4 regions of the Geobacillus sp. C56-T3 genome follow, and region 2 is predicted to be linked to each of the others. Evidence: predicted binding sites of a transcription regulator. Region 2 holds the regulator's gene; each other region holds the start of a gene.

Evidence for each region. Region 2 encodes LexA, which represses DNA repair genes until DNA is damaged. Its sites were predicted from a motif close to CGAACATATGTTCG; they were not measured.
Region 1: uvrB (excinuclease ABC subunit UvrB) is a predicted target of LexA. The motif match lies at 1,827-1,840, and genes of this name have one in related genera.
Region 3: recN (DNA repair protein RecN) is a predicted target of LexA. The motif match lies at 2,566-2,579, and genes of this name have one in related genera.
Region 4: GC56T3_RS16395 (DNA endonuclease) is a predicted target of LexA. The motif match lies at 4,126-4,139, and genes of this name have one in related genera.

The regions. Positions count from the first base shown of each region.
Region 1 covers NC_014206.1:3,268,074-3,274,177, forward strand. The annotation lists gene uvrB (excinuclease ABC subunit UvrB) at 1-1,756, opposite strand, end outside; gene GC56T3_RS16235 (CsbA family protein) at 2,006-2,230, opposite strand; gene GC56T3_RS16240 (PDZ domain-containing protein) at 2,244-3,416, opposite strand; gene GC56T3_RS16245 (MerR family transcriptional regulator) at 3,635-4,153, shown strand; gene GC56T3_RS16250 (DUF6044 family protein) at 4,322-5,995, shown strand; gene GC56T3_RS16255 (glycosyltransferase family 2 protein) at 6,012-6,104, shown strand, end outside.
Region 2 covers NC_014206.1:2,340,326-2,346,429, reverse strand. The annotation lists gene GC56T3_RS11605 (methionine gamma-lyase family protein) at 1-942, shown strand, start outside; gene GC56T3_RS11600 (MerR family transcriptional regulator) at 1,019-1,420, shown strand; gene glnA (type I glutamate--ammonia ligase) at 1,460-2,794, shown strand; gene lexA (transcriptional repressor LexA) at 2,858-3,481, opposite strand; gene yneA (cell division suppressor protein YneA) at 3,633-3,938, shown strand; gene GC56T3_RS11580 (recombinase family protein) at 3,958-4,611, shown strand; gene GC56T3_RS11575 (DUF896 domain-containing protein) at 4,741-4,971, shown strand; gene tkt (transketolase) at 5,071-6,104, shown strand, end outside.
Region 3 covers NC_014206.1:1,146,515-1,152,618, reverse strand. The annotation lists gene spoIVB (SpoIVB peptidase) at 1-527, opposite strand, end outside; gene recN (DNA repair protein RecN) at 801-2,522, opposite strand; gene ahrC (transcriptional regulator AhrC/ArgR) at 2,649-3,098, opposite strand; gene GC56T3_RS05885 (TlyA family RNA methyltransferase) at 3,148-3,996, opposite strand; gene dxs (1-deoxy-D-xylulose-5-phosphate synthase) at 4,000-5,892, opposite strand.
Region 4 covers NC_014206.1:3,293,780-3,299,883, forward strand. The annotation lists partial or broken gene GC56T3_RS16360 (HD-GYP domain-containing protein) at 1-516, shown strand, start outside; gene GC56T3_RS16365 (hypothetical protein) at 619-1,005, opposite strand; gene GC56T3_RS16370 (flagellar protein FliT) at 1,018-1,371, opposite strand; gene fliS (flagellar export chaperone FliS) at 1,371-1,772, opposite strand; gene GC56T3_RS16380 (flagellar hook-associated protein 2) at 1,953-3,455, opposite strand; gene flaG (flagellar protein FlaG) at 3,471-3,833, opposite strand; gene GC56T3_RS16395 (DNA endonuclease) at 4,161-5,009, shown strand; gene GC56T3_RS16400 (flagellin) at 5,432-6,104, opposite strand, start outside.

The DNA.
Region 1 (6,104 bases), 930 kb from region 2:
GCGGCACGATGCCGTGCTTTCGGTTGTACTCTTCTTGAATCGCGCGGCGCCGCTTCGTCTCTTGAATGGCGATTTCCATCGATTTCGTGATCGTATCGGCGTACATGATCACATGGCCGTTCGCGTTGCGCGCCGCCCGGCCGATCGTCTGGATGAGCGAGCGCTCCGAGCGCAAAAACCCTTCTTTGTCGGCGTCCAAAATGGCGACAAGCGACACTTCTGGGATGTCGAGCCCTTCGCGAAGCAAGTTGATGCCGACCAGTACATCGTATTTGCCGAGCCGCAAATCGCGGATGATTTCAATGCGCTCGAGCGTCTTAATTTCCGAATGCAAATACGCCACCTTGATCCCCGCTTCTTTCAAATAATCGGTCAAATCTTCCGCCATCTTTTTCGTCAGCGTCGTCACCAACGTCCGCTCGTTCCGCTCGACGCGCTCGCGAATTTCGCCGATCAAATCGTCGATTTGCCCTTTCGTCGGGCGGACGTCGATCGTTGGGTCGAGAAGCCCGGTCGGGCGGATGATTTGTTCGACAACGCCCGGGCTGTGTTCAAGCTCGTACGGCCCTGGCGTCGCCGAGACGTAAATAATTTGATTGATTTTTTGCTCGAACTCTTCAAACGTGAGCGGCCGGTTGTCAAGCGCCGACGGCAGACGGAAGCCGTGGTCGACAAGCACTTGCTTGCGCGCCCGGTCACCGTTGTACATGCCGCGCAGCTGCGGCAAGGTGACGTGCGACTCATCAACGATGATCAAAAAATCGTCCGGAAAATAGTCAAGCAATGTATACGGCGTTGAGCCCGGCGGCCGCAGCGCCAAATGGCGCGAGTAGTTTTCGATGCCTGAACAAAAGCCCATCTCGCGCATCATTTCAAGGTCATAGCGCGTCCGCTGCTCAAGCCGCTGCGCCTCTAAGAGCTTTCCTTGCGCGCGCAGTTCGGCAAGCCGCTCCTCAAGCTCTTGTTCGATGTTTTGAATGGCGAGCCGCATTTTCTCCTCGCGCGTCACGAAGTGCGACGCCGGGAAAATGGCGACATGCTCGCGCTCGCCGAGCACCTCGCCGGTTAAGGCGTCCACCTCGCGGATGCGCTCGATTTCATCGCCGAAAAATTCGACGCGAATGCAATGTTCATCGCGCGACGCGGGGAAAATTTCGACAACATCGCCGCGGACGCGGAACGTGCCGCGGCGAAAATCGATGTCATTGCGGTCGTATTGGATGTCAACGAGCCGCCGAAGCAACGCGTTGCGCTCGATTTCCATCCCAACGCGCAGCGAGACGACGAGCTCCCGATATTCTTCCGGCGACCCTAAACCGTAAATGCACGACACGCTCGCAACGATAATCACGTCCCGGCGCTCAAACAAGGCTGATGTCGCCGAGTGCCGCAATTTGTCGATTTCATCGTTGATTTTCGCGTCTTTTTCAATGTACGTATCCGTCTGCGGCACATACGCTTCCGGCTGATAGTAATCGTAATAGCTGACAAAATATTCGACGGCGTTGTGCGGGAAAAACTCTTTCAGCTCGCTGTACAATTGGCCAGCGAGCGTTTTGTTGTGGGCGATGACAAGCGTCGGTTTGTTGACTTGGGCGATCACGTTCGAGATCGTAAACGTTTTGCCCGTCCCCGTCGCCCCAAGCAGCGTTTGATGCTTCACCCCAAGCCGCAAACCGTCAACGAGCTTGGCGATCGCCTGCGGCTGATCGCCTTGCGGTTCGTATGGCGACACTAATTGAAAACGGCCCTCCACCGTTTCGCCTCCTCCTTCGTACCATCTTTCCCCATTGTATCACATCGTGATGATCCATGCATCAAAAATGCGAACTCATATTCGTACCAACCCACTCAGTGTTTTCCATCGCTTCGCACCGAAAAACGCGAAAAAGCGGACCCATTCATGCCCAAGGTCCGCGTCTTCGCTCCGTTCCGTTTCGACAATCCGAGGTTCAGCCGACGATGCCTTTTTCCAAAAACAGACGGTTGAACCGACAACGCCGCTTCATTTTTGCTTCAGATGGTCGAGCATGCGGCCGGCCCAAAGAAAGCCGGCGATCGTCGATGCAATGTCAGCGACGATTTCATGCAGCTCGTCCGTATAGCCTTTCAAGTAGGAAGCGACAAGCAGCGCCGTCGTCAACAGCACAGCGATGTACCGATTGTACGTCACCCGCGCAAACAACAGCACCAATAGGCACGGAATGATGAGTGCCGCCAAAAACCACATGATCCATTCTCCTTTACGAAACAGCTTCAGACGCTGATGCGTTCCGATCACGGACGAACAGCAGCCCGAGTTCATGATGCTCATCCTCATAGAGCGCCCCTTGGACGAAACGGACTTCGCCGTTATGTCCTACGACATCCAACTTGCAGAACGCGCGGTTGCGTTGGAGCGCCTCGTAAAACTCGGTTTCACTCCGCACCGGGGCGCCGTTTGTTTTGATGATGACTTCCCCGATCGAAAGCCCCATTTTTTCCGCTTTCGAGCCGGGAAGCACGCCGACAATCACCAAGCCGTGCGGATAGCGGGCAAAGCGGGGCGGGCGGGCGCGGTCGGCGTGATGCCCGGAAAACGCGATCCATTCGCGGCCGATGATGGCCATAGCCCCCGCCGCCACCGTGAGCGGTGGATACCATATACCGGAAGCGACCAATAGGGCGACAACGAACGCCAGCCGAACAACAAGCCGCCCCTCCGCGCGCGCCGCTTCCGCCGGCAGCATGTGCTGGCGGCGCTGGGAAAAGCCGAGAAGAAACGGCACGAGCCAAAATGAATAGCCGTCTCCCGTCGAAACGAGCGGCCACCAGGAAGCCGGAGGCAGCGCGCCGCCTGATACGGGCAGCACAACCGGCACAAACCAAAGACGCTGCGTCCATTGCAGGCCGACCGTCATCCCCCGCTTGCTTTTCGCAAGCTGCGGCGAGGCCGCCTCGTTTCGCGTGCGAATGATGAGCCATCCTTCCGAAAGCAAAAGCAACGCAAGCCACACCGCCAAAGCCGGCGCCGCCGCCATGCCATCGGGAAGCCATCGGGACAACGCGCTGCTTCGCTCCGCCAAACCGAACACGAGAAGCGCGCCGCCAACCGTATAAGCAGGCGACAACAACCGCGCTTCCATCGCCAAGCTAAAGAGCACCGTCAGCACCGTCACCGTCCAAACCGCTTCCTGCGGCACCTCGATCCCGATGCCGACGGCCGCCGCCGACAACATCGCTCCAGCCATCCATCCCTTCGTCCAAAGCCCGCGCCACTCTTGCCATAGGCTGTAGACGCGCACATGAAAATCGCGGCGCTCCCGCTTCACCCGCCGCCAACCGACGGCCAAAGCGAGCGCGGCGCCATAATAAAGAAGCGGCTGCCGCCAAACCGACGCGACGCCCTCAAGCCATTCCAGCCACCATGTTGCCATCCGCTTCACCCCTTGCGTCGTTCATCATTCTTTATCTTCTATTCTACCAAATGGCATGGCCAATTCCCATGCCCACAGCCATCTTTTTTCGCCAATGGCGAATCTTCGCTGTTTTCCACTTTCTTTGCCGAATCAACACTAGTTTTGTCGGCTGGGAAGGATTTTCAAAGATGCAGAGGAAAAAGTATAAACAAGACGAAACAAGGAGGAGTGAAACGATGGAATTGAAAACGTCCGACGTCGCTGCTCGCCTTGGTGTATCGCCGAAAACGATCCAGCGCTGGGTGCGCAAATACGACATTCCGTTGCGGAGAAACGAGGCCGGCCACTACTTGTTTGATGAAAAAACGGTCGCCTTGCTCGAACGGGTCAAATTTGAACAAGGCGCCGCCATGGAAGCGCCGCCGACCCCGAAACGCCCTCCGACGCCGCTGCGGAACAACATTCCTATTGACGCCTTACATGAATCGATCGAACCCGAAATCGCCCGCGTCTCCTCGCGCTTGGACCAGCTTGAACGGCAACTGGAGCAAAAAGCAGATGACGTCGTCTCCATTCAACTGTTGCATCACCGCCAAGAAATGGAAGAAATCGTCGCCCGCCTCACTGCGTTGGAGCAGCTTGTCGCCCGCCTTGAACAGCAGCTGAATACCCGTCCCCCGGCTCCCCATGAACCGCCGGAAGAGACGAAACAGAAACGGCGCGGCCTTGGGCGGGTGATGGGGTTGTTTGCCTAATGGTTCCATCCTCCCTGCTTGACGCAGGGTGTTTTTTTTGGTTGCTTCTTTCCCCTTTTTCTCCCCCTTCACTACTTCTTTACAATTTTTTTATGCTTTTTTAATCGCAGCGGTTTATAATGGATCATGTTGTGCAATCTTCCCGTATGGGAAAGGAGGGCGCGCGAGATGGAACAAAGAGAACGAAAAGCGGTCGCCATCGCGTTCATCGTATTGGCTCTCTACCTTTCTCCGCTGTACATGTTAGGCGAACACGCCCATATTCGCGTGCACGACAATATGGATTCGAACATCGCCTGGTATCGCGTGCTCGTTCGCAGCGGCCAACTATTTGGCCCAATCGATGCCGTCATCCCGCAAGTGATCAACGGGTTGCCGCGCAACGCCTTCGGCACAGAATTCAGCGGCATCGTGTGGCTGCACGCTTTGTTTCCCTCCATGGTGGCGTACGCGCTCAGCCAGACGATCACGAGGGTATTCGCCTTTTTGGGTATGTATTGGCTGCTCAGGCGCCACTTTTTGCCTTCACCGGAATCATGGCTCATTCGCGTCGGGGCGGCGCTTGCTTTTGCGCTGACACCGTTTTGGCCGTCCGGCATGTTAAGCACGCTCGGCATGCCGCTGGCGCTTTGGGCGTTTCTGTCGATCCGCAACGGAGAAGCGACATGGAAAGAATGGCTTGCGATCATCTTGCTTCCGTTTTACGCCAGCTTTGTGCTCGGATTTTTCTTTTTCCTCACCGCGATGGCGGCGGTGTGGCTGTTTGACGGCGTTGTCCGCAAGCAGTGGAACAAGCGGTTTTTCGCCGCGATCGCCCTGATGACAAGCTTGTTTTTGGCCATCGAGTACCGCCTCGTGTACTCGCTTGTCTTCAGCGGCGAACCGACGAGCCGGAACGAGTTCCTCTCCTCGCGGCTCAGCTTCGTCCACTGCCTTCGTTTAACGTTGAAAAACTATGTGCTCGGCCATACGCATGTGATGACCGTCCATGGGCCGATCATCTTGCCGGTGCTTTGGGCGGCGTTTTTTCTCGTTTTGCGCCGCCGTCAGCGCGGGCCATTGGAGCGGCGCTTCCTTTTGCTGTTTTGGTTGAACATCGCCTTATCGGCTTGGTATGCATTTTGGTTTTACAAAGGGTGGCAGCCGCTGAAAGAACGGATTTCACTTTTGAATACGTTCAATTTCGCCCGCTTCCATTTTTTGCGGCCGATGGTCATTTACGTCGATTTTGCCTTGGCCTTGCAAATCTTAGCCAAGGAACGGACCGCATGGCGGCGCCTCGTGCCGATCGCCTTGGCGCTGCAGCTGCTTTTGCTTGGCGGGTTTAACGAGGAAATCCGCTATCGCCTCGCTGGCACGCCGTCGTTCGAGCAGTTTTATTCCGAACATTTATTTACCAAAATCAAGCAATACATCGGCAAGCCGGTATCATCCTACCGCGTCGCCAGCGTTGGGCTTCACCCGGCCATCGCTCAATACAACGGGTTTTATACGCTCGATACGTACAACAATTTTTACCCGTTATCGTATAAGCGGAAGTTTCGCCGCATCATTGCCAAAGAATTGGACAAAAGCCCAGTGCTGAAAGACTATTTCGACCATTGGGGCAACCGCGTCTATTTGTTTTCGGCAGAGCTCGGGAAACATTACATGTTCACGAAACGCTCGCATAAAGTCATTCGTCATTTCGAGATCGACACAAAGGCGTTCAAACAGCTTGGCGGCAAGTACATTTTTTCCTCCGTCCCGATCATGAACGCCCGCGACATCCATCTCCGCTTCTTGCGGGCGTTCACCGATCGACAGTCAGTCTGGAAAATTTATGTATACGAAGTGGAGTGAAAGGGAGGCAAGAAACATGGTGGACAAACCATTGTTAGCCATCGTCGTCCCATGCTACAACGAAGAAGAAGTGTTGCCGGAAACGGCCCGGCGGCTGACCGCTTTGCTT
Region 2 (6,104 bases):
TTGCTTTACATCACGGGCGCTCCGTACGATACGCTTGAGGAAATCGTAGGCGTCCGCGGCCGCGGCGTCGGCTCGCTGAAAGAGTTTGGCATTCGTTATCGCAGCGTGCCGCTCACAGCAGAAGGGATGGTCGATTTTCCGGCCGTTCGCGAAGCGATCCATGAGCGGACGAAAATGATCGGCATTCAACGTTCGCGCGGCTATGCGGACCGGCCGTCGTTTACTGTCGAAGAGATCGGCGACATGATTGCATTCGTCAAGTCGATCAAACCGGATGTCGTCGTGTTTGTCGACAATTGCTACGGAGAATTCGTCGAGGAGAAAGAGCCATGCCATGTCGGCGCCGATTTGATGGCCGGCTCGCTCATTAAAAACCCGGGAGGGGGCTTGGCGAAAACGGGAGGCTACATTGTCGGCAAACGGGAATATGTGGAGGCGTGCGCCTATCGGATGACCTCGCCGGGCATTGGAGCGGAAGTCGGTCCGTCGCTTTACAGCTTGCCGGATATGTATCAAGGCTTTTTCCTTGCGCCGCACACCGTGGGCCAGGCGCTCAAGGGGGCGGTTTTTACAGCGGCGATGCTCGAGCGGATCGGACTAAAAACCTCGCCATCGTGGAAGGCGAAGCGCACGGATTTGGTTCAGTCCGTCCGTTTTGACGATCCGGAACAAATGGTGGCGTTTTGCCAAGCGATTCAGGCTTCCTCCCCGGTCAACGCTCATTTCACTCCGTATCCGAGCGACATGCCCGGCTATGAAGACAAAGTGATCATGGCCGCCGGCACGTTCGTCCAAGGGGCAAGCATTGAGTTGACGGCCGACGGGCCGTTGCGCCCCCCGTATGTCGCGTATGTGCAAGGCGGATTGACGTATTCGCATGTGAAAATCGCCGTCTGTTCCGCCATTCAGCGTTTGCTTGAACAGCGGTTGATTTGTTTGTGAGGAAACGTCACGTTTCATTGACTCATTTCCTAACATTATGGTAAAATAAAGGTATCAAAAGCGAGGAGGAATTGGCATGAGCAGCCAAATTCGTCGTTCCATGCCATTGTTTCCGATTGGGATCGTGATGCAGCTGACCGACTTGTCGGCTCGGCAAATCCGCTATTATGAAGAGCACGGCCTCGTTTCGCCAGCGCGCACCGAAGGCAACCGGAGGCTGTTTTCGCTCAATGACATTGACCGCTTGCTGGAAATTAAAGATTTGATCGACCAAGGCGTCAACTTGGCGGGCATTAAGCAAATTTTTGCCGCGCGGGAGGAAGGACGCCACCAGCAGGCGGAGAAAGTCGAAAAAGTAGGAAAACCGAAGCTGTCGGACGAAGAACTGCGCGAAATTTTGCGGAATGAATTGCTGCAGGCCGGGCGGTTCCAGCGCGCATCGCTTCGCCAAGGAGATCTCGCTCGCTTCTTTCATTAATGACGGAAAATGATTTCCGAGCCGGGGAGGAGTTTGGACATGGCAAAATATACGCGTGACGACATTCTACACATCGTCAAAGAGGAAAATGTCAAGTACATCCGCCTGCAATTCACCGATATTTTGGGCACGATCAAAAACGTCGAAATTCCGATCAGCCAGCTGGAGAAAGCGCTTAATAACAAAATTATGTTTGACGGGTCGTCGATCGAAGGATTTGTCCGCATCGAAGAGTCGGATATGTATTTGTATCCGGACTTGGATACGTTCGTCATTTTCCCGTGGACTTCAGAAAAAGGAAAAGTCGCCCGCTTTATCTGCGACATTTACAACCCGGACGGCACGCCGTTTGAAGGCTGTCCGCGCTATAACTTGAAGCGGATGCTGAAAGAGATGGAGGCGCTTGGCTTCAACGCCTTTAACTTAGGAGCTGAGCCTGAATTCTTCCTTTTCAAGCTTGACGAAAAAGGACACCCGACGATGGAGCTGAACGATCGCGGCGGCTATTTCGATTTGGCGCCGACCGATCTTGGGGAAAACTGCCGGCGCGACATTGTGCTCGAGCTTGAGGAAATGGGGTTTGAAATCGAAGCGTCCCATCATGAAGTCGCCCCGGGCCAGCATGAGATCGATTTTAAATACGCCCATGCGATTAAAGCGTGCGACGACATTCAAACGTTTAAGCTCGTCGTCAAAACGATCGCCCGCAAACATGGATTGCATGCGACCTTTATGCCGAAGCCGATTTTTGGGATTAACGGTTCAGGAATGCATTGCAACCTGTCGCTGTTCCGCAACGGTGAAAACGCCTTTTTCGATCCGAACGGCGACTTGCAGTTGAGCGATACGGCGCGGCAGTTTATCGCCGGTGTGCTGAAGCATGCGCCGAACTTTACGGCGGTGACGAACCCGACCGTCAACTCGTACAAGCGGCTTGTTCCAGGCTATGAAGCGCCGTGCTACGTCGCTTGGTCGGCGCGCAACCGCAGCCCGCTCATCCGCATTCCAGCTTCGCGCGGCATGAGCACGCGCATTGAGGTGCGCAGCGTTGACCCGTCGGCCAACCCATACTTGGCCATGGCGGTGCTTTTAGCCGCTGGGCTTGACGGCATTCGCAACAAGCTCACTCCTCCGGCGCCAGTGGATCGAAACATTTACGTCATGACGAAAGAAGAACGGCTCGAAGAAGGCATTGTCGATTTGCCGGCAACGCTGCATGAAGCGTTGGAAAACTTGAAGTCCGATGAAGTGATGATTCACGCGCTCGGCAAACATTTATTCGAGCATTTCGTCGAAGCGAAAGAAATTGAGTGGGATATGTATCGGACAACGGTTCATCAATGGGAATTGGACCAATATATGGAACTCTACTGATTCATAAAAAAGCTGCCCCGTTTTTTTCAGGGCAGCTTTTTTATGGGCGCAGGCCGGCACGAGTCAGTCGAACAGGCGATAGACGCCGATCACTTTGCCGAGAATCGTGCAGTCGCGGACGATGATCGGCTCAAGATGGGCGTTTTCCGGCTGCAGGCGGATGTGGTCTTTTTCCTTGAAAAACCGCTTCACCGTCGCCTCGTTGTCTTCCGTCATGGCGACGACGATGTCGCCGTTGTTGGCCGATGACTGCTGGCGGACGATGACGTAGTCGCCGTCGAGAATGCCGGCTTCGATCATGCTGTCGCCCATCACTTCAAGCATAAACAGCTGCTCCTCGCCGGCGGCGAGCCGCTTCGGCAGCGGAAAGTAGCCTTCGATGTTTTCCACCGCTGTAATCGGTTGGCCGGCCGTCACCTTGCCGATGATCGGCACCGAGATGATCTCCTCTTTTTCTCTCTCCTTGGCCATATCGTTGTCCAAAATTTCAATGGCGCGCGGCTTTGTCGGGTCGCGGCGGATGTACCCTTTGCTTTCTAGGCGCGCGAGATGCCCGTGGACCGTCGAACTTGACGCCAGTCCAACCGCTTCCCCAATTTCCCGCACCGACGGAGGATAGCCTTTTGTTTTTACTTCCTGTTTAATAAACTCTAAAATTTGCTGTTGTCGTTTTGACAGTTTCGTCATTGTTTCACACCTCTCGCCACATCATTTGCCTTCATTATACCATGTGGAAGACGAAAAAACAAACATAAGTTCGAGTTTTTTATTGACACAAACAAATGTTCCTGGCTATAATGAAGGAAAGCGAACAAACATTCTGGAAAGGGTGGGGAGAATGGGGAAAACGTTGCTGCACTATGTTTTGTTTTCATTTTTGTTTGCGCTCGTGTTGGCAGGGTTCGTTTACGCCAGCAACCCGGTCGATAAAAAAGAATACGTGACGATCACGGTCGCTCCCGGCGATACGCTTTGGGGGCTGGCAAAACAGTACGAACAGGAACACCATATGCCGCCTGATGAGTTCATCCGCTGGGTCGTCGATTTCAACCATTTGCCGAGCCCGCGTCTTGCCGCCGGTGAACAAATTGTCATTCCTGTGTTAAAATCAAAGCAGGGCGGCTCGGTGGCCGTCAATCAGTGATGGAAAGAAGGGATTGGCCATGAGGGCGGTCATTTACTGCCGAGTCAGCACGGACAAAGCTGAACAGGAAACGTCGCTCGCGAGGCAACGAGATGAGCTCGAGCAGCTGGCGGCCGAGTGTGGATTTGAAGTCGTTAAAGTGATCGCCGAGCAGGCGAGCGGTTATGAAGCCGACCGCGACGGCGTGTTGGAGCTGCTTTCGCTTTGCGAGGAAGGCGAGGTCGATGTGCTGCTCATTCAAGATGAAACGCGGCTTGGGCGCGGCCATGCGCGCATGGCGGTGCTGCATTGCTTGAAAAAGCAAGGGGTGAAAATATACAGCGCCAGCCACCGCGGGGAGATGCCGCTGTCGGAGGCCGATGAGATGGTGTTATCCATCATCGCGATTGTCGAGGAGTACCAAAGAAAAATACATAACGCCAAAATTAAGCGTGGCATGCAGCGAGCCATCGCCAGCGGCTACCGACCGGAGCGGAACCTAAGGCGCCGGGGCGAAAACGCCGGGCGCGATCGAATTGATCTGCCGGTTGAGGAGATCGTCCGCTTGCGCGAGCGCGGACTGACGTTTGCCGATATCGCCGCGACGATGCGAAGCTTCGGTTACGAGGCGTCCAAGGCGACCGTCCATCGGCGTTACCAGGAATATATGGACGAGCAACAAAGGCGGCGTTGATCGTGTACTGCGCCTGACCCTAAAGCGGCGAGCGGGCAAAGGAAGCCAAGATGCCATCGTTGCCATCTTCCCGGTTGATCAGATAAGATAAAACAGAGTGAGAATATGGCAGATAGGAGAAGATGATCAATGCTTGCCAAACATAAATTAGCCCGCATCAATGAACTGGCGAAAAAAGCGAAAACGGCCGGCTTGTCGGCCGAAGAGGCCTTCGAGCAAGCGAAGCTGCGCCGTGAGTACATTCAAGCGTTCCGCAAGGCGATGACCGATATGCTCCATACAGTGACCGTCATTGACCCGAACGGCAACGACGTGACGCCGAAAAAATTAAAGGAAAGCCAGCGGCGGCGCTTCCATTAAACGGTCGAAAGAGGGGTGCCCGGAAAATAACGTTGTACAAGCCGATCGATTTTCTATATGATAGTAAATGACACCATGTTAATGAAAGGGAGGAAGACGATGGCGCATTCAATCGAGGAGTTGGCGATTACGACGATTCGAACGCTGTCGATTGACGCGATCGAAAAAGCGAAATCCGGGCACCCGGGCATGCCGATGGGCGCGGCGCCGATGGCGTACACGCTTTGGACGAAATTTATGAATCATAACCCGGCGAATCCAAACTGGTTCAACCGCGACCGGTTTGTCTTGTCAGCCGGGCACGGGTCGATGCTGCTTTACAGCTTATTGCATTTAAGCGGCTACGATGTCACGATGGATGACTTGAAGCAGTTCCGCCAATGGGGAAGCAAAACGCCGGGCCATCCGGAATACGGCCATACGCCGGGCGTGGAAGCGACGACCGGCCCACTCGGCCAAGGGATTGCGATGGCGGTCGGCATGGCGATGGCGGAACGGCATTTGGCCGCTACATACAACCGCGACGGGTTTGAGATTATCAATCATTATACGTACGCCATTTGCGGCGACGGTGATTTGATGGAAGGAGTGGCGAGCGAAGCTGCGTCACTCGCCGGCCACTTGAAGCTCGGCCGTCTGATCGTCCTGTATGACTCGAACGACATTTCGCTGGACGGGGAGCTCAACCTGTCGTTCTCGGAAAACGTCGCCCAACGTTTCCAAGCGTACGGCTGGCAATATTTGCGCGTTGAGGACGGCAACAATATTGAAGAAATCGCCAAAGCGCTCGAGGAGGCGCGGGCGGACCTCAGCCGGCCGACGCTCATTGAAGTAAAAACGACGATTGGCTACGGCGCGCCAAATAAAGCGGGCACGTCCGGCGTCCACGGCGCTCCGCTCGGCGCCCAAGAGGCGAAGCTGACGAAGGAAGCGTACCGCTGGACGTTTGCTGAAGATTTTTATGTACCGGAAGAAGTATATGCCCATTTCCGAGAAACGGTGCAAGAGGCCGGTGCGAAAAAAGAAGCGGAATGGAACGAACAGTTCGCCTCGTACGAACGGGCGCATCCGGAGCTGGCCGCCCAATTGAAGCGAGCGATCGAAGGCAAACTTCCAGATGGATGGGAAGCTTC
Region 3 (6,104 bases), 1.2 Mb from region 2:
GCCTCCTCGATGAAAGGGGAGAGGTCGCTCATGTTTTCGATTTTTTGGCCGTTAATGCCGATAATGATGTCGCCAACTTGAATGCCGGCTGCCTCTCCCGGCGATTTTTTCCCGTTTTCGGTTTCGACAAGGTGGTAACCGACGACAAGAACGCCGACGGTATTGAGCTTGACGCCGATCGATTGTCCGCCGGGAATGACTTTGAGCGTCGGCAGCACGTTGACATCCACTTGCTTGATCGGCATTCCGGCAACCTGCAACACCATCGTTTCATGTCCGCGGCGTTTCGCCTTTACAGACAGAGAACCGTTTTTTCGCTCAATATTGAGCGTTTTGGGAGCGTTTCGGTCATTGACGGCCGCTTGCACGGGAAGAGAAGCGGCAGGAAATTCAACCGCATCGCCTTCAAACAGGACAAGCTGCTTCGGAATTTGCCAATATTCCTTCATCGGTTTGGAAAAGGCGATGGCCGTCAATATACCAAGGAGAAGCACTCCTGCGATTTTTCGCGCCGTTTCTTTATTCAATGTCGTCCACTCTCCTCGCTCCCGCCTACACCATGCAAAAACGGTTACAGTTTTAATTTTGCCTGAACCGGGGAAAATATAATCGCCCTGTCGATAAAAAAGCTGCCCGGAATTGGATGGACTTGCATCCGGACAGCCGCGCGGCTTTTTGCTTATCTTTATGAAACACCGTAGTTCTCTTAAGGAAAGCGGGCGCCAAGGCAGAACAGGCAGGCGGAATCGGCCCGCTTTGAGAGGGATGCGCCTCCCCTCGACGAACAGGGGAAACAGGAATCAATGTTTCATTTTCGCCGCCAGTTCCAACAGCTCTTTGGCATGCCGTTTCGTCAATTCCGTCATCTCGACGCCGGAAATCATCCGCCCGATTTCTTTCACTTTCTCCTCCTCATTGAGCTTCCTCACGACTGTTTTCGTCCGTTCCCCATCCGTCTCTTTGGCGATCAACAAGTGCGTGTCCGCCATCGCAGCGACTTGCGGCAGATGGGAAATGCAAAGCACTTGCGACTGGCTGGCGATGCGGTAAATTTTTTCCGCCATCGCCTGGGCGACGCGTCCGCTGACACCGGTGTCGACCTCATCAAAAACAATCGACGTCACTCCTTGATGTTTGGAAAAAATCGTTTTCAACGCCAGCATAATGCGCGACAGCTCGCCGCCGGAAGCGACTTTGACGAGCGGTTTTAACGGCTCGCCGACGTTCGTCGAAATGTAAAACTCGACGACATCGATGCCGTCTTCTTGGAACCTAACCGGCACGCCGTCGACCAAGGGGGCGTCAAGCGATCCTTCACGCTTGGCAAATACGATGTCAAATTTCGTTTTGTCCATGTACAAGTCTTTCAGTTCTTGATGAATGCGCTCAATCAGGCGCTGGGCATATGTTTGCCGAACAGCGGTGACGTTTTTCGCCTCCGTAAGCAACTCGTCCGTCACCAGAGCGAGCTGCTGCTTAAGCTCATGCACATGCGTTTCGCGATTTTCGATTGTCTCGATTTCCTCGGCGATCGTCTCGGCGTAGTGCAAAATATCGGCGATCGTCGCCCCGTATTTTCGTTTGAGCTGCCCGATTTCCGCGAGACGGCTTTCAATGGCATCGAGCCGCTCTGGGTCGTACTCCATCTCCTCAATTTGATCGCGCAGCTTGTACATGACTTCCTCGAGCAAATAGTAGCAGTTCGACGTCGTTTCATGCGCATCTTTGAGCGTTGCATCCATGCCTGCGACGTCATCGAGATGGCGCATCGCCTCCCCGATGGAATCAAGCCCGCGTCCCTCTCCGGAGAGGGCCTCATAGCTTTTCTGCAGCGCGGTATAAATTTTTTGAAAATTGACGATGCGAACTTTTTCCTCCATCAGCCGCTCGTCCTCGCCCGGCTCGAGCGCCGCCTGCTCGATTTCGCGCAGCTGAAACGTCAGCAAATCAAGCCGGTGCGCCATTTGCTGTTCATTTTCGCTCAGCTTTTTCAATTTGTTTCCGAGCTCCTCATACCGCTCGTAGACGGCGCGGTAGCGAGCAAGCGCCTCTGCCGCCTCTAGGCCGCCAAACTCGTCTAAAAGCGGCAGATGGCGGGACGTATCCATCAGTTCTTGATGTTCATGCTGGCCGTGAATATCAACAAGCGTCGCCCCGATGTCGCGCAGCACCGCCGTCGTGACGAGCTTGCCGTTAATGCGGCAGACGCTTTTGCCGTTGGCGAAAATATCGCGGCGCAACACGATCATGCCGTCGCTGGCGTCGATGCCAACGTCTGCGCATTTTTGCCAGCACGGATGGCGGTCATCATCAAGCAAAAACAGCCCTTCGATTTCCGCCTTTTCCGCTCCAAAGCGGACAAATTCAGCGGAGCCGCGTCCGCCGATCAACAAATGAATCGCGTCGATGATGATCGATTTGCCGGCTCCCGTTTCGCCGGTTAACACCGTCAGCCCTTTGTCGAACGACAACGAGAGCGACTCGATAATGGCGAAATTTTTAATCGACAGCTCGGCGAGCATTTCATCACTCCTTGCCTGTCCGATTAATTCCACTTTTGATTATAGCACGTATGTTCGGATTTGCAAACGAGGACCGCCCTGTCGTTCCGTCCTTGAACGCAGAACGGGAGCTGGGCCGGTCCTCGCCTAGAGCATGGACAACAGCTGGTCGGACACTTTTTCGGCATCTTTTGGCGTCCGGCAAATGATCAGGCACGTATCGTCGCCGCAAATCGTACCGACGATTTCGTTCCAATCCAAATTGTCGAGCAAGACGCCGACGGCATGGGCGTTGCCCGGCAACGTCCGCAACACAAGCAAGTTGCCCGTTCCGTCAAGCTTCACAAACACATCAACAAGCGCCCGCTTCAGCTTTTGCATCGGATTGAAGCGCTGGTCGGACGGAAGGCTGTACTTGTAGCGGCCATTGGCCATGGGCACTTTGACGAGCTGCATTTCTTTAATGTCGCGCGAGACGGTCGCCTGGGTGACGTTAAAGCCAGCTTCTCTCAGCCGGTCGACAAGCTCGTCTTGCGTTTCAATGTCATGGTTCATAATGATTTCGCGAATTTTAATATGCCTTTGCCCTTTGTTCACACTGCGCCACCTCTTTGCTTGCAAAATGCCACGCTGTTGTTTCCCGCCTCTATTCGCCATTCCCCTCTGTCCTGTCGCCACGTAGATGGGCGTGCGCCTCACGTACGATATGTGCGATCGGCATCGACAGACGGTTTTCCCCTTTGCGATTTTCTCCCGAATAAACGGCGTGAAGCAAAAACTCAATGTTGCCATCGCCGCCTGTAATGGGCGAATAGGATAAGTGCAAAACATCGAATCCTTCCGCACAGGCGAATTGAATGATCGATTCGAGCACTTCCTCGTGAATGTTCGGGTCGCGAACAATCCCCTTTTTGCCGACCTTTTCCCTGCCGGCTTCAAACTGCGGCTTGACGAGCGCAATCACATCGCCGCCCGGCACCATGACCGTCTTGACGACCGGCAAAATGAGACGCAGCGAAATAAACGAGACATCGATGACAGCTACTTCCGGCAGCCCTTTCGTAAACTGATCCGGCGTCACGTAGCGGAAGTTCGTCCGCTCCATCACAACGACGCGCTCGTCTTGACGCAGCTTCCAAGCAAGCTGGTTGTAGCCGACATCGACGGCATACGTCAGCTTCGCCCCATGCTGCAAGGCGCAGTCGGTGAAACCGCCGGTCGACGCGCCGATGTCAAGAACAATTTTATTTTCCACGCGAATATGAAACTCGCGCAACGCTTTTTCCAGTTTCAACCCACCGCGGCTGACGTACGGAAGCGGGTTGCCTTTCACCTCAAGCGGAATGTCAACCGGCACTTTTTCTCCGGGCTTATCGAGTCGAATGTCGTTTGAATAGACAAGCCCGGCCATGATCGCTCGCTTCGCCTTTTCCCGCGTTTCCGCCAGCCCTCGTTCAACAAGCAGCACATCGAGCCGTTCTTTTTTTCCTTTCATGTCTCAAGCCCTTTTCTGTTTTCTTGGCATCATCGTTTTGATGCGGTCGATGATATGGGTCGACGTCAGCCCGATTTCATTGAGCAGCTCGCTGACGCTTCCATGTTCGATAAAGCGGTCCGGGATGCCCATCCGTTCGATGACCGCTCCGTGATAACCATGATCATGAGCAAACTCCAACACAGCACTGCCAAAGCCGCCTTGCAGCACCGCCTCTTCGACCGTTAAGATCGGCAGGCGGCTCTCAAGCAGTTCGTGAAGCATCGCCACGTCCATCGGCTTCAAAAAGCGAGCGTTGACGACTTTCACCGATATGCCGTCTTTCGCCAGCTCGTCGGCCGCCTTAAGCGCCATCGAAATCGTCGTGCCAAACGTCAAAATCGCCGCATCGCAGCCGTCGCGCAACACTTCCCACGTGCCGATTGGGATTTCTTTCAGCTCCTCATCAAGCGGTACGCCAAGCCCGTTGCCGCGCGGGAAACGCATGGCGATTGGCCCGTCGTCGTAGCGGATGGCGGTGTACACCATGTGCTGTCCTTCGTTTTCGTCTTTTGGCATCATCAACACCAAGTTCGGCACATGGCGCAAAAAGGCGATGTCAAACACCCCTTGGTGCGTTTCGCCGTCCGCCCCGACCAACCCAGCACGGTCAATGGCGAAAAAGACATTTAAGTTTTGCCGGCATACATCATGGACGACTTGGTCATAGGCGCGCTGCAAAAATGTCGAATAAATGGCCAAAAACGGTTTCATCCCTTGCGTCGCCAATCCAGCTGCAAGCGTTGTCGCATGCTGCTCGGCGATGCCAACATCAAACATCCGATCGGGGAACTCGCTTGCGAACCCTTCCAGCTTCGAGCCGACCGGCATCGCCGGCGTAATCGCGACGATGCGCGGGTCGGTGCGGGCGAGCCGGCGCACGGTTTCGCTGACAAGCGCGCTCCATGACGGACCGGCCTCTTTCGTTTTGACAAAAGCGCCGGTTTCGATTTTGTACGGCCCTGTGCCGTGCCATGTGCCGACTTTGTCGTTTTCCGCCGGACTGTACCCTTTTCCCTTCTTCGTGATGACATGGACAAGCACGGGGCCTTTCATCTTCTTCGCATAGCGCAAGTTCTCAAGCAAATCCTCAAAATCGTGGCCGTCGACCGGGCCTAAATACGTAAACCCGAGCTCTTCGAAAAACACGCCGGAGACAAGCAAATATTTCAAGCTGTCTTTCAGCCGCTCGGCCGTCGCCGCCAGCTTGCCGCCGACCGCTGGGATGCGCTTGAGCAGCAGCTCCAGTTCATCTTTCACCCACTGGTATTTGCCGGCGGTGCGCAACCGACCGAGGATGTTGTGCAACGCGCCGACGTTCGGGGCGATCGACATTTCATTGTCGTTTAAGATGACAATCATATCCGTTTTCTCATGCCCGATATGGTTGAGCGCCTCAAGCGCCATGCCGCCGGTGAGCGCCCCGTCGCCGATGATCGGCACGATGTATTCATCCGTCCCTTTCAAATCACGGGCGATCGCCATTCCCATCGCCGCCGACAGCGACGTCGAGCTATGGCCCGTTTCCCACACGTCATGCTCGCTTTCGCTCCGTTTCGGGAACCCGGACAGCCCTTTGTATTGGCGGAGCGTGTCGAACGCGGCGGCGCGTCCGGTCAAAATTTTATGCACATATGACTGGTGTCCGACATCCCAAATGAGTTTGTCTTTTGGGCTGTCGAATTCGCGGTGGAGGGCGATCGTCAGCTCGACGACCCCTAAGTTCGGGCCGATATGTCCGCCTGTTTTCGACAACTTCTCAATTAAAAACCGCCGAATCTCGGCGCTTAACCGTTTCAGCTCAGGAATGGACATGTTTTTGACAACGCGCGGATGGTCAATTTTTGTCAAGTCCAACAAAGATCACTCGCTTTCATTCTGTCGTTCTCCGAGCCGTTTCTCCTCGTACAGGTAGTATTATTATACATGATCCGGCGCGAAAAATCGACTTTTCCCGCCAACGCAGCCCGTCACCACTAGGACGCGTTTTGTGGTGTATCTATAGAACTTGCGGCGGCCGCCCGGCGGAAAACAACCAAAAAAACAAGGCCGCCTCCGCCCCGAAGGAA
Region 4 (6,104 bases), 950 kb from region 2:
ACGGAAGAGGAAAAGGAAATCGTCCGCCGCCATACGTATCTCGGCTTCGAGCTGTTGCGGCGTCAGCGCAACATTTCGCTCTTTTCCGCCCACTGCGCCTTGCAGCACCATGAGCGGTGCGACGGCAGCGGCTACCCGCGCGCCTTATCGGGCGATGAAATTCACGAATACGCCCGCATCGTCGCCATCGCCGACGTTTTTGACGCCTTGACATCGGCGCGCTACCACCGAAGACAATACTCGCCGCACGAGGCGGCTGAATACCTATCAGCCGCCGGCGGCATTTTAGACTATGATCTGATCAAGCTGTTTCTCTCTCACATCGCCATCTACCCGGTCGCCACGACCGTCTTGCTCAACACCGGGCACGTCGGCGTCGTCTCGCAAGTGTTTCCGGGCTTCCCGCTCCGCCCCATCGTCCGCGTCATCAAAAACCCAGCAGGCGAGGAGCTGAAAAGCCCGTATGAGATTGACTTGCGGAAAGAGATGAACATCACGATTGTGAAAGCCGTATAAGCGGTCTCATAGGTCAATCTCATCAAAAAAAGAACAGCACGCCGCTGTTCTTTTCTCTTTTCCGCTCACCCGCATGGACAGCGCAGGAGCCGTCCCCGCTGCTCACTGCACAACATACCGCCGCAGGCTGCCCTCTACGGCCAGCTTCCACGCCTGAAACGCCGGGGACAACCGCCCGCACACAACCCGCTCTTTCACCGCCGCATCAGCGAACTGCCCGTCAAGCGCCTCCGCCGCCTCCAACACGTCGGCAAACCGCTCGATATGGCGGACGAAATCGTTATCCTCGGCGAACAGCTGGCATAAATACACGTTCGTCTCGCCGATTTTCCCAAGCGCAAGCAAAATATCCCCAAGCAGCACATCGGCATGCATCCGCCGCGGATCGGAAAAGCTCGCCTCCACATAGTCGAGCCCTTCCTCGACCGTCTCGAGCAGCGAGGCATACTGGCGGATGACCGCCAGCGCGTCGCTCGTCAATTTCGCCATATCCCATTCCACCTATCGCCGTTTGTCGTAAAACATCCCGTCAAACGAAAGCGGCTGCTCATACGGGTGAACGTAGCGGGTGTTCGCCTGCCGCTTCGCCCCCGCCATCCGCAAATCGCTTCGAATCTCATCACACACGCGGTGAAGCCGCTTCTCAATTTCTCCATTCCAAGCGATGATCTCGCGGCCAAGCCGCTGCTCTTCCTCACTGTACGGCGGACGCAGCTTCCGAAGCAGTTCCTCGCGCTCCAAAAGCAGCCGATCAACCATCCGAAGCCGCTCTTCCCGATCCTCAGACGGCCACGGCAGCGCCGTTGCCTCCAGCAGCTCCTTCGTCAACCGCCACACGTCATGCACGGCACTCATTACGCGCGCCCGCCTTCCGCGTATTGGCGCTGCCGGTTCAGCTGAATCACTTGCTTCCACGTATCGCGAAACTCGACGACATACCCTTCCACCTCATCCAAAATCGCCGCATCGTTTTTCACATTCGCCTCGATCAGACGGCGATAGATGTAGTCATACATCGTCATCATGGATTTCGCGACTTCATACTCCATCTTCAATGTCTTCATGAGTTCCAAAATGATGTTTTGCGCCTTAATCAAATTTTCATTGCGCGCCGCAATGTCCCCCTTCTCGATCGCCTGGCGCGCGAGCTTGATAAACTTCAAGCACCCGTTATACAACATCAACGTCAGTTCACCGGGAGACGCCGTCTGCACGGCGTTCGCTTGGTAGTGTTGATACGGATTGTTTGTGGCCATGTTCCGTCACTCCCCTTCTATGATGTTCACCCCATCGCAAAGCCATCATCTGATTCAGCACAACGGGCCGCGCCGCTCCTCACCGCCTACAGCGCCGAACGCCCTTCATTCGTTGCCATCCGTGAGCGGGGTTGCCTCTTCACCCACTGTCACCACGATGGCGCCTTAACCTTCACCCGCCTATCCCTGCATACCGCCGCCAAAGGCGTTCATCAAGTACATGCTTTGCTGGTTGGCGCGCTGAATCGCTTCTTCCATCGCTGTGAATTGGCGGTAGTAGCGGTCTTCAATTTGTTTCAAGCGGTCTTGGAATCGATCAATTTGGTCATTGATTTGAATTAAATCGCGCCCGATCGCAAACTGCTGGTTCGTCCAAATCGTCTTCCCCGCCTTTTGTTCGATTTTCCCGATCGTTTCCTTAATCGTATCGCACAGGCGGCGGGCGATGCCTTTTTCCGCATCCGTCGCGCCGTTTTGATTGAACAGCTGATACACGGCATCAGGATTTTCTTTGATTTTCTCCCGCAGCTTCGTCTCGTCAATGATCAACTTCCCGCCGTCTAGGTAATTCGACGACGTCGTAATCCCGATTTGCGCCAGCTGCGAAAATCCGCTCGGGATGTTCGCTCCTTCGACTTTTGTGTACAAGTTCATGCGCATTTTGCTGAGGGCGCTTGACAAAATCGAATCGCCGCGAAGCATGCCGCTTTTTGCCTTTTCTTCCCACAGCTCAATTTGCTTTTCCGTCATCGCTTCCTTCTGTTCATCCGTCAGCGGCGGATAGTCGCGATAGCGCTCTTCTTTCAGCTTGGCGTTGATTTTGTCGATCGTGTCGTTGTATTTGTCGACAAACCCTTTAATCGCATTGAACATCGCGTCTACATCCGTCGCCACCGACACCGTCGCCGCGCCCGTCCCTTTGAGCGTGTACGTCACGCCATTGATCGTAAACGTATTCGCCGAGCGGGTCGTCGTTAGACCATTAATCGTCACTTGCGCATCTTTCCCCGCCGTTTTTCCCGTCAGCTCCTGCCCCGCTGCAGTATTCGTAAACCCTAGTTGCGCAAAAAAGTCCACCGTCGCCTGATCGGCGAGCACTAGACTCGCTTGAGCCCCCGTGTCTTTTTTCATGATTGAAACCCGCCCGGTCTGCTCGTCGTAAAACGCGCTGACGCCAAGATCTAGGTTGCTGTTGAGTTGGGCGATCACCCCATCGAGCGTCGTTCCTTGCTTCACCGTGATCGCCGCCTGCTTCGTCGTCCCATCCCCATTCGTCACGTTGATCGTCAGCGTCACATCAGCGGCAATGGAAAAACTCGCCTTGTCCACTCTCGCCCCTGCATCCGACAGCCAGACGGCCGATGTGGCCACTTGATTGACTTGCATCGTCGTCGCCACGTTCGCCGCACTCGAACCCGCCGTCGCTGTGACGACCGATTCATTCGAGCTCGAGACGGTTTTTTTCAGCATGCTGCTTTGGAGCGTGATGTTGGAAAACAAGTAGTCGTCAAGCCCCTGAAGCAGCGTGTTCATCGACCGGTAGTCATCGCGCTGCCACTCGAGCAGCTGCTTTTTCTGCTTCAATTTATCCAGCGGCGCCCGCTCTGCTTTCATCAAATCGCTCACGATTTTGTCAATGTCCATTCCACTCGCGAGGCCGCTGATGCGCATCGTATTCGCCATGTCGACTCACCACCGTTAAATTTTTTTATCCACTAAAAGCCCGACAAACTCCATCATCGCCGCGTACATATCCAACAGCTTTTTCGGCGGGATTTCGCGGATCACTTCCTGCGTTTTTTCATCCACCACTTGCACGTAATATTCATGCAGCTCTTTATGCAGCTCAAACCGGATTGATGTATGGCTCGGCTGCACGAGCTCATTCAAGCCGTTGACCACTTTCTCCACAGCTTCTTCCGAAAGCGGTTGAAAAAGGGAAGAAGCAGAACCCCCCACCTCTTGAGGCTGCACTGCCGCGCGTTCGACGGTTGCATGCACCTGCTCGCTTCGCGTCGGTTCATAGGAAGGAAAAGAAGAAGACACCCGTTCAATCGTCATACGATCCCGCTCCTTTGGTTTGGACGCTTTCTATGGTTTATATCGGATGAAACGTAGGGAGTGTGAAGGGGGAAAGGGGAATTTCATTTAGGCGAAAGGTGACTAGGGAGTGGTGTATAATCTCGAAGCAACTAAAATCGCTATTCTGAAAATACCCGAACGCCAAAATGTGCAAGGTTGTAGAATTCAACATAGAGGCATTTTCATCCTTCTGATGGTGACAAAATTTTTTGTCATGGGAGTCTATATAGAAAGGTTCCCTAAACATATAAGAATATATTATAATAAAACCAGAACAAACGTTCCCAAAAGAAAGGAGAAACGGTCATGGACGACTTATCCAAATTAACCCCTGTACAACAAAACGTTCTAATTGCTAGCATTATCGGAGACGGAGAAATTACAAAGCTTTATAAAAAGAGCCGACGGAAAAACCATAGTTACCGGGAACATTTCGGCATGGAACAGGCTGAGTATCGAAAATGGAAGATTTCATTTTTCGACAATCTTTTGTACATCACTCCCCGAAGTCAATGTGTTCGATCATCGTCTCTTCCGCTATTTACAAGGCTATATCCATACTTTTACCATGATGATGGTTCTAAACATATCCCGATTCCTTTATTGACGTATTGCACGTTGCCTCATTTCCTTGCTGTTTTATATATGGATGATGGCTCGCTCTGTATTTCTCCTAATATCAATAAACGCAAAAAAGTAATTTACCTGACACCTCATATTTACCTTTATCTACAGAATTATCCTCGCGAAGAATTAAAAAAGTTGCAACAACACATTCTTTCTCATTTCGGTGTCACCTTCCGTTTAAGTAAACATCCAAATGGACAAGGCTGCATTTTACGAACAACCTCTGTGAGGGATACGTTTCATTTTCTTAATATAATCTCCTCAGCAATCTCAACTTGCCCGTCTATGTATTACAAAACCAACTGGAACGAGCGACTCAAAATAGAAAAGGAAAAATGGCAAAAGATATTCCCAGATTTCGAATTGCGGACGAGCAGCCACGAACGTTCAAAGCGATACTCTAAGAAGGAGATTCAACAACTAAAGGACATGAAGCAAAAAGGCGCGACGATTCAAGAAATTGCTGATACCTTGCACCGAAGTTATTGGTCTATCGTGTATAAATGGCGTGAAATACAAAAAGAGTGACAACAAACAAGAGACCCTAGGCCACCCTAAGGTCTCTTGTCTTATGATTAACGAAGCAATTGCAATACCCCTTGCGGTTGTTGGTTGGCTTGCCATGCCTCAACGTCTTTCGACCGTTGTGCAGACTACCTCTTCACCCTCAGCTTGACCTGTTAGGGGCTGGGCGCTTCGGTTCGGCATCGGCCTCCCCTACGGGCTTCATCACCATAGCACTCGCCTTAGGTGGTATGCCCTAGTCGTTGAACCTTCTCCACCCTTTCGGGACAGGAGCTTGGCTGCTGATTGCCCAATCCTTTGGCTTTTTCCGCCCTCACGTCTGCCGTTTCCAGCTCCGTTGTGGCGCCAAAGGCTCTCAGGGTTTCCCAGCAATTCACCCAGTCATCCTCTTAGCCGTTTCCAGCTAAGACGCCCGCCAAACCAGCCTACCGAAGCAGCTGCAACACCGCTTGCGGCAGTTGGTTTGATTGAGCCAACATCGCTTGCGCTGCTTGCGCCAAGATGTTGTTTTTCGTGAATTCCATCATTTCTTTGGCCATGTCGACGTCACGGATGCGGGATTCTGCAGCGGTTAAGTTTTCCGCCGATGTACCTAAGTTGTTGATCGTGTGTTCGAGGCGGTTTTGGACAGCGCCAAGTTTAGCACGCTCTGCAGATACTGTTTCAATCGCTCTGTTGATAGTTGTCACTGCCTTATTCGCAGTGGCTTGGCTCGTAATATCTACGCCTCCTACAGTAAATGAATCTCCGTCGGCTACAGTTACTCCCGTTGTGTCTAGAACAACTTTCCCATTTTTATCAATAAATGTAACTCCACTATCTGTTGTCCAAGCAACAGCGTTCCCATTGCTATCTTTAAGAGCATTTTCAGATGCTACATAAGTATATGTCCCAGCTTGCAAACCATTATTTGTTAGTGAACCAGTCGCAGAAACCTTTGTTCCATTCCCGCTTAACGTTACTGTCCCAGCCTTAACAGCAGCAGTAAACGTAAATGTATCGTCTTTCTCTCCAATAGCTGAAGTCCATGATTTCCCATCGTTGCTTGTAGCTACAGTATTGCCATTGGAATCAACCATTTTATAACTGCCAGTATTG